Regions from separate parts of the Planococcus sp. TJ-301 genome, predicted to be linked through region 2. Evidence: riboswitches for the same ligand, from Rfam matches in the RefSeq annotation. Region 2 holds a riboswitch; each other region holds the start of a gene.
What was found. Region 2 has a riboswitch for S-adenosylmethionine ahead of AC4EHJ_RS11070 (MetQ/NlpA family ABC transporter substrate-binding protein). Riboswitches for the same ligand answer to the same signal wherever they lie in the genome.
Positions count from the first base shown of each region.

Region 1: linked by a shared signal. The riboswitch ahead of AC4EHJ_RS08150 (O-acetylhomoserine aminocarboxypropyltransferase/cysteine synthase family protein) and the one ahead of AC4EHJ_RS11070 (MetQ/NlpA family ABC transporter substrate-binding protein) in region 2 are both predicted to bind S-adenosylmethionine.
Region 3: linked by a shared signal. The riboswitch ahead of AC4EHJ_RS10395 (2,3-diketo-5-methylthiopentyl-1-phosphate enolase) and the one ahead of AC4EHJ_RS11070 (MetQ/NlpA family ABC transporter substrate-binding protein) in region 2 are both predicted to bind S-adenosylmethionine.

Region 1 is NZ_JBZDOH010000001.1:1,656,221-1,659,467, reverse strand. Features, by position in the region: gene AC4EHJ_RS08160 (methionine ABC transporter ATP-binding protein) at 1-197, opposite strand, end outside; SAM riboswitch class I at 339-452, opposite strand; gene AC4EHJ_RS08155 (glycerol-3-phosphate acyltransferase) at 557-1,198, opposite strand; SAM riboswitch class I at 1,332-1,447, shown strand; gene AC4EHJ_RS08150 (O-acetylhomoserine aminocarboxypropyltransferase/cysteine synthase family protein) at 1,552-2,841, shown strand; gene metX (homoserine O-acetyltransferase MetX) at 2,854-3,247, shown strand, end outside.
Region 2 is NZ_JBZDOH010000002.1:20,580-23,826, forward strand. Features, by position in the region: gene AC4EHJ_RS11055 (hypothetical protein) at 1-31, shown strand, start outside; gene AC4EHJ_RS11060 (hypothetical protein) at 55-459, shown strand; gene AC4EHJ_RS11065 (protein-export chaperone SecB) at 492-890, shown strand; SAM riboswitch class I at 1,221-1,347, shown strand; gene AC4EHJ_RS11070 (MetQ/NlpA family ABC transporter substrate-binding protein) at 1,549-2,376, shown strand; gene AC4EHJ_RS11075 (acyl-CoA dehydrogenase family protein) at 2,415-3,247, shown strand, end outside.
Region 3 is NZ_JBZDOH010000001.1:2,126,620-2,129,866, reverse strand. Features, by position in the region: gene AC4EHJ_RS10400 (2-hydroxy-3-keto-5-methylthiopentenyl-1-phosphate phosphatase) at 1-468, opposite strand, end outside; gene AC4EHJ_RS10395 (2,3-diketo-5-methylthiopentyl-1-phosphate enolase) at 474-1,688, opposite strand; SAM riboswitch class I at 1,768-1,877, opposite strand; SAM riboswitch class I at 2,279-2,433, shown strand; gene mtnK (S-methyl-5-thioribose kinase) at 2,511-3,247, shown strand, end outside.

The sequences.
Region 1 (3,247 bases), on a different contig from region 2:
CCGTGAATCAGCACTCGCCCGGTAGTCGGGCGTTCCAATAGATTGACTGTGCGGATCAGTGAACTTTTCCCAGCGCCGCTGAAGCCGATGACTCCGTATATTTCTCCGGTCTCAATCGTCAAATCAATGCCATTCAAAGCGTGGATTTCCTGTTTTCCGGATTGGTAGGTTTTTGTGACCTCCTCGAATTGAATCATGTAAAAGCGCCTCCTCAAGCTGAGTGTATCTATGCAAATCTCTTCGGTACAGATCAATCTTTCCAAAAGTGAACGATAAAAAGCCCTCTTTTTTTCTTAATCCATAAGAAAAAAAGAGGGCTTCGGCATGAAACCATCTCGTTCTCATCTTCCAAATGCACGGATGCATTTGCAGGAATTAGCACAGTTTTCGCATGAAGCGAATCCGCTGCCGAAACGTCATAGGGCCTGTCCCTCGGTTTCTCTGGATAAGAAAGTGATGTACGTATTCGATTTGTAATGCTTACTTTAAAGGGGACTGTTGTAAAAGTCAACTAAAACTCCAAAAAATTTTTTGGACTTATTTCTGCCAGCCTATGTTAAGCAGAACCGGCGGATTTTTTGCGCAGCACTTCAGAAACCTTTTTTTCGGTGCCTTCCCGAACGCGCGCAATATTTTCAAGATGCTTCCAGATCGCCATTGCAAACAGCAGAATTGCAAAGGCTGGTGGCCAAAATCCTTCAGCTGGAAAAATCGCGATAGCTAAAAGCATGAGGTAAAGGACCAGCACGCCAGCGATGAGATAGTCGGTGGCGAGTGAAACGGCAACCAATAATAGGAGGGCGGCAATTCCAAATTTCCAATCCAGTGCCAGCATGACGCCAATAAGCGGTGCTGTTCCTTTGCCGCCGTTGAACTTCATATAGACGGGAAAGTTGTGGCCACAAACGACGCCCGCGCCAACGGTGAACAGCAAGGTCCAGACTGTTCCATCCGAAAGCGCCGATGCGTCGAGCAGCAGCCGAAATCCGGCCACTGCAGCAAATCCTTTAATAATGTCGAAGGCGGCGACGAGTGCGCCGAATTTCCAGCCAAGCACAATTGCGGCGTTCGACGCTCCGGAGTTTTTAAGGCCTTCTTTATTGATGTTGACGCCCGTCAACAGCTGAGGGATGAGCGAGCCATGCAAAGAACCAATAATATAACCTGATATGAGTGCGGAAATTGTCCAAAATAACATCTGTATTCTCCTCCTTCCCTTCATTTTAACGCAACCGATGCTGGAAGGTTTCGAAATTATTTGAATTTTATTCTTGACATTGCTGGCCTTTCTTTTTATACTTCACAACAAGATGGAAAACTAAATCTGAATACTCTTATCAAGAGAGGCGGAGGGAATAGGCCCTGTGATGCCCAGCAACCAACAAGCGCAGCTTGGAAAGGTGCTAAATCCTACAGATCCGGTACGACGGGATCTGGCAGATGAGAGGAGGTATACCCGTATTTGACGGCCCTCTTCTTAATCGAAGAGGGCTTTTTCTGTTCCCTCCTCAACCTTGGTTTCCATCCATAAAACCTTAGGAGGAATACGAAATGACAAATTTTAAACCGGAAACGCTTTTATTGCATGGTGGACAGCAGCCTGATCCCGTAACAGGCTCAAGAGGGGTGCCAATTTATAAAACGACTTCTTATGTGTTTAAGAATACGGAGCATGCCCAGAATTTATTCGGCTTGAAAGAAGCCGGCAATATCTATTCACGCATTATGAATCCGACGGTGGACGTATTTGAACAGCGAGTGGCGCTTCTCGAAGGCGGCACTGCAGCTGTGGCGCTGGCATCTGGGATGGCGGCTATCGCTTTCTCCATTCTGAATGTAGCAGAAGCGGGCGATGAGATCGTCGCGGACAGCAACTTGTACGGCGGTACTTACAGCCTCTTTGCAAATACATTGCCGAGATACGGTATTACGGTTAAGTTCGTCGACGGCAAGGATCCGGAAAATTTCCGTGGAGCCATCACCGATAAAACAAAAGCACTGTTTGGCGAAATTATCGGCAATCCGAGCCTGAATGTCTTCGATGTCGAAAAAGTGGCCAACATTGCACATGACAATGATATTCCGTTATTGATTGACAATACGTTTGCATCGCCTTATGGCAGCAACCCGATCGAATTCGGAGCCGATGTGGTCATCCACTCCGCAACAAAATGGATTGGCGGCCATGGTACAACAATCGGAGGCGTAGTTGTCGATGGCGGGAAATTCAATTGGAACAACCCGAAATTCCCAAGCTATACCGAACCCGATGAAAGCTACCACGGCATACGTTACGGAATCGACGCAGAAGGTGCTTCCTTTGCAACGAAATTGCGCGTTCAGCTGCTGCGTGATTTTGGCCCGTCTTTGAGTGCGGAGAGCGCGCATGCATTTTTACAGGGCTTGGAGACGCTGCATCTGCGGATTCCGCGCCATAACAGCAACGCACAGGCCATAGCGGAATATTTGAGAGACCATCCACAAGTGGAATGGGTCAATTATATCGGATTTGAAAATCATCCATCACATGGATTGGCGCAGAAATACTTGAAGGATGGATATGGATCGATCGTCAACTTCGGTGTTAAAGGTGGACGTGAAGCTGGACGTAAATTGATTGATAGCGTTGGATTGTGGTCACATGTCGCCAACGTCGGCGATGCCAAATCGTTGATCATCCATCCGGCGTCGACAACGCATCAGCAATTGTCTAAAGAGGAACTTGAGTCATCGGGCGTCACGGAAGAATTGATTCGCTTGTCGGTCGGCCTTGAGAATCCGGAAGATTTGATTGCAGACCTTGAGCAGGCCATACAAGCTGCAGTTTTAGAAAACGTTTAGGAGGAATGCGGAATGGTTAGCGTATCTATCGGATCTTTGGCCCTGGAGTCGGGGGTAATCCTTGCGAATGTCGAACTTGCCTATGAACGCTGCGGGAAACAAGGCGCCCCAGTGGTCCTTATATGCCATGCCTTGACAGGTGATCAATGGGCTGTCGGCACTGCGGAAAACCCAGGCTGGTGGGCAGGCCTGGCAGGGCCAGGGAAAGCCGTAGATACGGATAAATTCCAAGTCATCACTTTCAATGTGCTGGGCGGATGCAGCGGCTCTACTGGCCCTTTGTCCATCAATCCACATACCGGAACGCCTTACAAGGCAGCATTCCCAGCCATCACAATCCGGGACATGGTGAATGCGGAATACGCTGCTTTACGTGAATTGGATATTACCGGTCTTGCCGCCGTAA
Region 2 (3,247 bases):
AGAAGTAATTATCGGATTGAATCAAATCTAATAAAAAAATTAGGGGTGATTGTTATGTTGAACAGTGAACAACTCATGAAACTAAATGATATTTTTCATTCCGCTATAAAACCGGTTATGCAAGAAAATGAAGAAAAACTAAGTAGTTTTATGAACGAAGTTCAAGAATACAGAGAATTTGCTATGGTGAAAAAAAATCAAACGCAAAAAGTGGAAGAGCTTTTATTTGATAGCATATATAGTCAGATGTTATTTCCTTCTTCAACTAAAAATGTTAAGAATCAAACAGGAGAAATTGCTGAAGAAAAGAAGCTGCGTCAAAATGTTAAGTTGAATGTAGAAGTTAACCATACTTTTTTAAATTCAGCCGACCATACAATTTCAGCAGTTATGAATACAATAATTAATAAGGATGTAGTAACAACGAATGTATCAAAAGAAGTCTCATTAGCGGCTTGAATTCTAAACGATTTCTTTAAAGGAGTATTAAAATGGAACCAGTTATCACATTTAGAGGGTATTCAATTGAGAAATTAGTCTTTACGAAAGAAGAAATGGATTTCGATGAAGAATTTGAAGACCAAAAAGATAAGGATTTAAGTCTTTCTCTAAATTACGGAGTCACAGAAGACTTTAAAGAAGGAAAAGTTGAGTTGACTGTTCGTATAAAAAATACAGAGAACGATATTAAGATATCACTCAAAGTTATTGGAGATTTTGAAATTAATAATCTTGATGATATTGATCAAATACACCAGTTCTTATCAGTTAATGGTACTGCTATACTCTATCCTTATGTACGGAGTATTATATCGATGGTGAGTAGTTTAGACTCGCATGATGCAATTTTATTGCCAACAATCAATACAAGTAATTTTGGTCAAGATTAAGACGTTACTTTTAATTCTGGCAACACTCCGGCAACATTGAAAATAGCTTTGTATAGTTTTCTGTAAATAAGAAAAAAGAAAACCTTCTATATAATAGGTTTTCTAGTATGCCATCCCATCCTATATCTGTCGCTAGTCAATGGGCGGCATGATGTAAATCATCAGCCCTTCCGGAAAAACTCCCTCTCACTAAGTGAGAGGGAGTTTTTCTATTCTGTTGAATAAAATATTAAAATGATTTTCTGAAAATGTGTTGTAATGAAATGGATCGTCTGATATTGTATTAATCACATCAGATTACTCGGTATTAAATTTCCGAGTATACATAAATTCTTATCTAGAGAAGTGGAGGGACTGGCCCTTTGAAGCTTCGGCAGCGGAACTAATTGGAGAACATTCCGATTTGTAACTGTGCCAAATCCAGCAGGTGCCCTAGACAGCACTTGAAAGATGAGAAGAGCCGGACCGTGAGCCCCTCTTCTTAATTATGGAGAGGGGGCTTTTTTCTATTCAATGGATTGAGAAGAGTGAGGAGTAAAAGGTATCGAACCGCCGAAATGTTTTACATCATTTCCAGTTTATAAAATTGCCGCATATGCAACTGGTTTAGATTTGTCAGGGGCAGAGTAAAATAATGAAAAACAAGGAGAGATAGCAAATGAAAAAGCGTTTAATTGGTGTGTTGAGGCTTTCAGCTTCCCTATTATTAGCGGGCTGCGGCAATGATCAAGCTTCCGGAAGGGATACGAAAGAAGTGCGGGTCGGTTTCGGAGTTGGCACTTATGAGCAGCAATTCAAAGAAGGCATCTTGCCCATCTTAGAGGAGAAAGGGTACACCGTTGATACGACAACCTTCTCTCAGAATATGCAGTTGAATCCGGCAATGCAAGAAGGTTCAATTGATGCGAGTATTTTTCAGAGTACAGCTTATATGGAAGGGATGAATGATGAATTAAACATGAATATGACCGGTATTGCTTTTGTGCCGAGTGCCCCTCAAGGATTATATTCTAAACATCATCAATCCCTGGATGAAGTGAAAGACGGATCAACCGTAGGGGTGCCGAATGATCCGGTAAACCAGGAAAGAGCGGTGCGTATTCTTGAGGAGTTGGGATGGGTGACTGTCTCGTCTGATGCAGGGGTGACTGATTTCAACCTAAAAGGTGTTGAAACAGCCGATTACGACATTGACATTAAAGTATTAGACCCTGCTCAAATTCTAGTATCACTGCAGGACATTGACTTTGGGGTCGTCAATGGCAATTATATTGCCAATGCTCCGGACCGGAAAATTACAGATGCCCTCAAGATTGAAGATACACCTGAGCAGCACCGGATTGTTGTAACGATTGAGGAAGAAAACGAGGATACAGAATGGGCGAGAGATTTGAAGGAAGCATATGAATCAGAGGAATTTAAGGAATACATCGAGTCGAATGAACAATATGACGGGTTCATCTTAACAGAGGAATGGGATCAATAAATAAGAACCCGTATTAGAAAAAGAAAGGTGAAGTGTACATGGATATCACAGCAGATAAGACCTTTGAAGAGCGTTTGCAGTTACTGACACATACGGTTGCCTCATTCTCAGAAAGAGCAGCCGAAAACGATCTTGAAGGAAGGTTTCCATTTGAGAATTTTAAAGAACTGAAAGCAATCCATTATCCTTTATTGACGATTCCAGCGGAGTACGGAGGAGCAGGCATCTCATTATATGAGATGCTGCGCTACCAAGAAGTTATCAGTAAGGCTGATGGATCCACAGGATTGTCCATCGGCTGGCACATGGGAATCATTAAAGATCTGGGAGAAAAGAATAGATGGAAAGAGTCTATGCTGAAAAAACTATTTGACGATATCAGAGAAAATGTGACATTGATCAATAACTGTGCGACAGAAAAGCAAACAGGAAGTCCGACAAGGGGAGGAAAACCTTCTACAACAGCTAAAAAGGATGGACGGCATTGGGTTATCGATGGAAGGAAGACGTTTACGACAATGGCTCCCGTATTGGATTATTTCAACGTAACAGCTGCGATTGAAGAGACAGGTGAAATTGGATTTTTCCTCATCCCACGCTCAAAAGTAGGGGTAGAGATCGAAGAAACGTGGGATAGTATAGCCATGAAAGGTACAGGGAGCCATGATTTGATATTGAATAACGTCAAGCTTGAGGAAGACTCATTAGTCGAAATTCTCGAACCTGGAAAAAAACAGGCAGCTGGATGGCTGCTTCATATTCCAGCATGCTACCTCGGCATTGCACAGGCAGCGCAGGATTATGCCATCAGTTTTGCAAAAGAATACTCGCCGAATAGTCTTAACGGTCCGATTATAGAGCTGCCGAATGT
Region 3 (3,247 bases), on a different contig from region 2:
TTGGCGAATGATCGAGGGCTTGCAGCAGCCGCAGCCTTGGCTCGGGCATTGTTCGTCGCAGCCATGCGGAAATTCAAGGCGGATCGACTCGCCCGAGAAATCCGCTTCGTTGCAATAAACGCCGGCAAAAGGGCCAAACGGTTTAATGAGCGGATGGACAAAAAAGTCAATGCCGCCGCTGACAACATAAAGAGGAATCTCGCGTTCGCGCGTATAAGCGACGAAATCGGCGAAACCTTCACGGATTTGCGCCTGTTCCAAGACAAACTTGATAACTTCATCTTTTTTTGCTGCAGGCAGCAGCGAGAACATTTGCGCAACGCCGTCGCGGATGGATATTTCCTGAGACAGGATTTGGTCTTTTATCGGATTCCATCCCGGCGGCTCAAAATGCTGGAGGATGGCGATGATGTTGTCTGAATTGGTGATGGTGCCGTCAAAATCACAGAAGATGACCGTTTTATTCATGGTTGTTACCCCCATATATCCAAAGCTGTTTTTAATTCATGATGTTGTTTTGAGGCTTCGGCAAGCGATTGTCCAGTAAGTACGGCGTCAATTGCCTGGCGGAATGCTTTGCCGCCGCCTGCCGCGCCGTCCGGATGGCCGTGGACGCCGCCGCCTGCGTTAATGATGCTGTCAGTGCCGAAATCTTCGAACAGCTGCGGCACAAGGCCGGGATGAATGCCAGCTGAAGGCACCGGGAAAGAGCGTTTCAACGCGCTTGCTTTCACCAGCTCTTCGCCAAGCGCCAAGGCTTGGCTCTTTTCAAGTGCAACACTTCCGTAAGGGGAGGGGAATAACGAGAAATCCGCTCCGGCGATGCGCGTCAATTTGCCGAGTGCCAGCGCTGTCGACAACCCATAAGTCGGAGAAGAAGTGAACGCGCCGCTGAATGCCGGATGAGCCATCAGCGGAAGCCGGATGTCAGTGTCTTCCGCCAATTCCTGCAGAACGTCGAGCCCATAGGCATGGACATTGAACAGCAACGCGTCAGCTCCAAGTTCCACCGCTTTTTTCGCCTTGTCTCTAAGAGTGGATGTGCGCCCCGAAAGGTTTACGGCATACAAAGTGCGGTGGCCGGTTTCTTCGAATACGCTCTGCAGCACTTCTTTACCGGCTGTAATGCGATGCTCAAATGGCGTTAACGGATTGTCAAAAAGAATTTCATCGTCTTTTACAAGATCGACGCCGCCAAGTGCCTGTTGCCGGAGCTGGGCTTTCAAAAACTCCAAGTCCCGGCCGATCACGCCTTTGAAAATACTCATCACAAGCGGGCGGTCTTGGACGCCGATCAAACCGCGGACGCCTTCGATGCCGAACTGCGGCCCGGGGAAATGCCCAAGCAGTTCATCGTCAAACTCCAAATCGAGCAGCTTCACTTCGCCGTCGAGCGACAGCTTTCCAAACACCGTCGTCAAGATGGCAGGCAAATCCGGCGAGAAATTCGCACTCGGATAAGAGATTTTTGCTTCCGCACGAATCAGTCCAGGGTTCAAGGGATGCGGTGCATCTTCAAACTCGGTGACCGAGACCACCTCGCCTTTATGCTGTTTTAATTGCTCCTGCTCAAGCAACGGCAAATCGGTCCACGAGCCGATCGTCAAGCCAAGCGCGATGCCTTCCGCCTTTTTCTCGAAAGAGCCGGGTTTTCCGTAAAGCTGGTAAGTAGCTGTCAATCTGCTCAAATTATCCACACTCCGTTTACATTGATTGAAAACATAAAAAAACCTCTTCAAACAAGAAGAGGTTAATGGGCTTAACAACTTCTTATTTCTCAGCCTGTCAAACGGGCTGCAAGAATTAGCACCGTGTCCATTGCTGGACCGGTTGCCGGGTGTCATAGGGCTTGTCCCTCCACCTGCTCTGAATAAGAATGCGTATTCAATTGGTTTCGATATACAAAGTAATTCTGATTATTCCACGATTAAAACTTTCTGTCAATAATTATCTGTAAATTGCGGTTGAAGAGTGCTGGATTCGGCTAGTGCCAGTTAAATTTCAAATAGTTCATGTTAACGCTTCGCCAGTGCATGTTAATTTTCATGCAAGTCATGTTAACTAATTTTATCGTTATGTTAAAGCCGATTTAGTGCTGGTTAACGAAAAATCATTTCTCTGAAACGACTGCAAACTTCGCTTCTGGTTTTACAGTATAAAGAAATGATTTTAAATTTAATAAAGGGAAATGAAAAGGAATATTGAAAAAAGTTATTGACACTCAATTCTGAACCATGATAGGATTCTTTTCAAACAGCATACACATACGCATCAAAAACTCTTATCAAGAGCAGGCAGAGGGAAATTGGCCCTATGACGCCCAGCAACCGACCGTAATACCTTCGTGAGAAGGGGCGCTTCAGCGCCGGGATGAAAATCCCGCAAGGCACGGTGCTAATTCCATCAGAAATGTACATTTCTGAAAGATAAGAGGCATGGAATCTATATTTCTGAGCCTCTTTCTTTTGGGAAAGAGGCTTTTTATTTTGCATTCGAAAGGTAGATGACATATGGCAACAGCAGCTAAACAATACGAAGAATTGACAGTAGAGTCCGCCATTGAGCTTGCGAGAACGCATTATCCATTCCCGGCTGGGGCAGCATTGCAATGCGACGAAATCGGCGATGGCAACTTGAATTACGTGTTCCGCGTGGCGGATCCGGAAAGCGGCAAGAGCGTTATTTTGAAACAGGCGTTGCCATATGCGAAAGTCGTAGGCGAAAGCTGGCCTCTGACGTTGCAGCGCGCACAGATCGAGGCAGATGCCCTTCGGAAACACGGTGAATTCGTGCCGAATCTGGTGCCGGCTGTTTATGCCACGGATGCGGTATTGGCTTTGACGGTCATGGAAGATTTGTCGCATTTGACGATTGCCCGCGAAGGCTTGATTGCCGGAAAGGCGTATCCGCAGCTTTCGACGGATATCGGCGAATACTTGGCGCGCACCTTGTTCCAGACATCGGATTTTGCGCTTCACCCATTTGAAAAGAAAAAGCTCGCTGCGGCTTTCTCGAATCCGGAGCTGTGCAAGATTACCGAAGACCTGATTTTTACAGACCCGTTTTTTGATAATGAAACCAATGATTTCGAGCCGGAGCTGAAAGAGGCTGTGGAAGCGCTATGGGCTAACAAAGCGCTTCAGTTGGAAGCGGCGAAATTGAAGTTTAGTTTTTTGACTGAAGCGGAAGCGCTGCTGCACGGCGATCTCCATACCGGCAGTATCTTCGCCAGCGACAGCGAAACGAA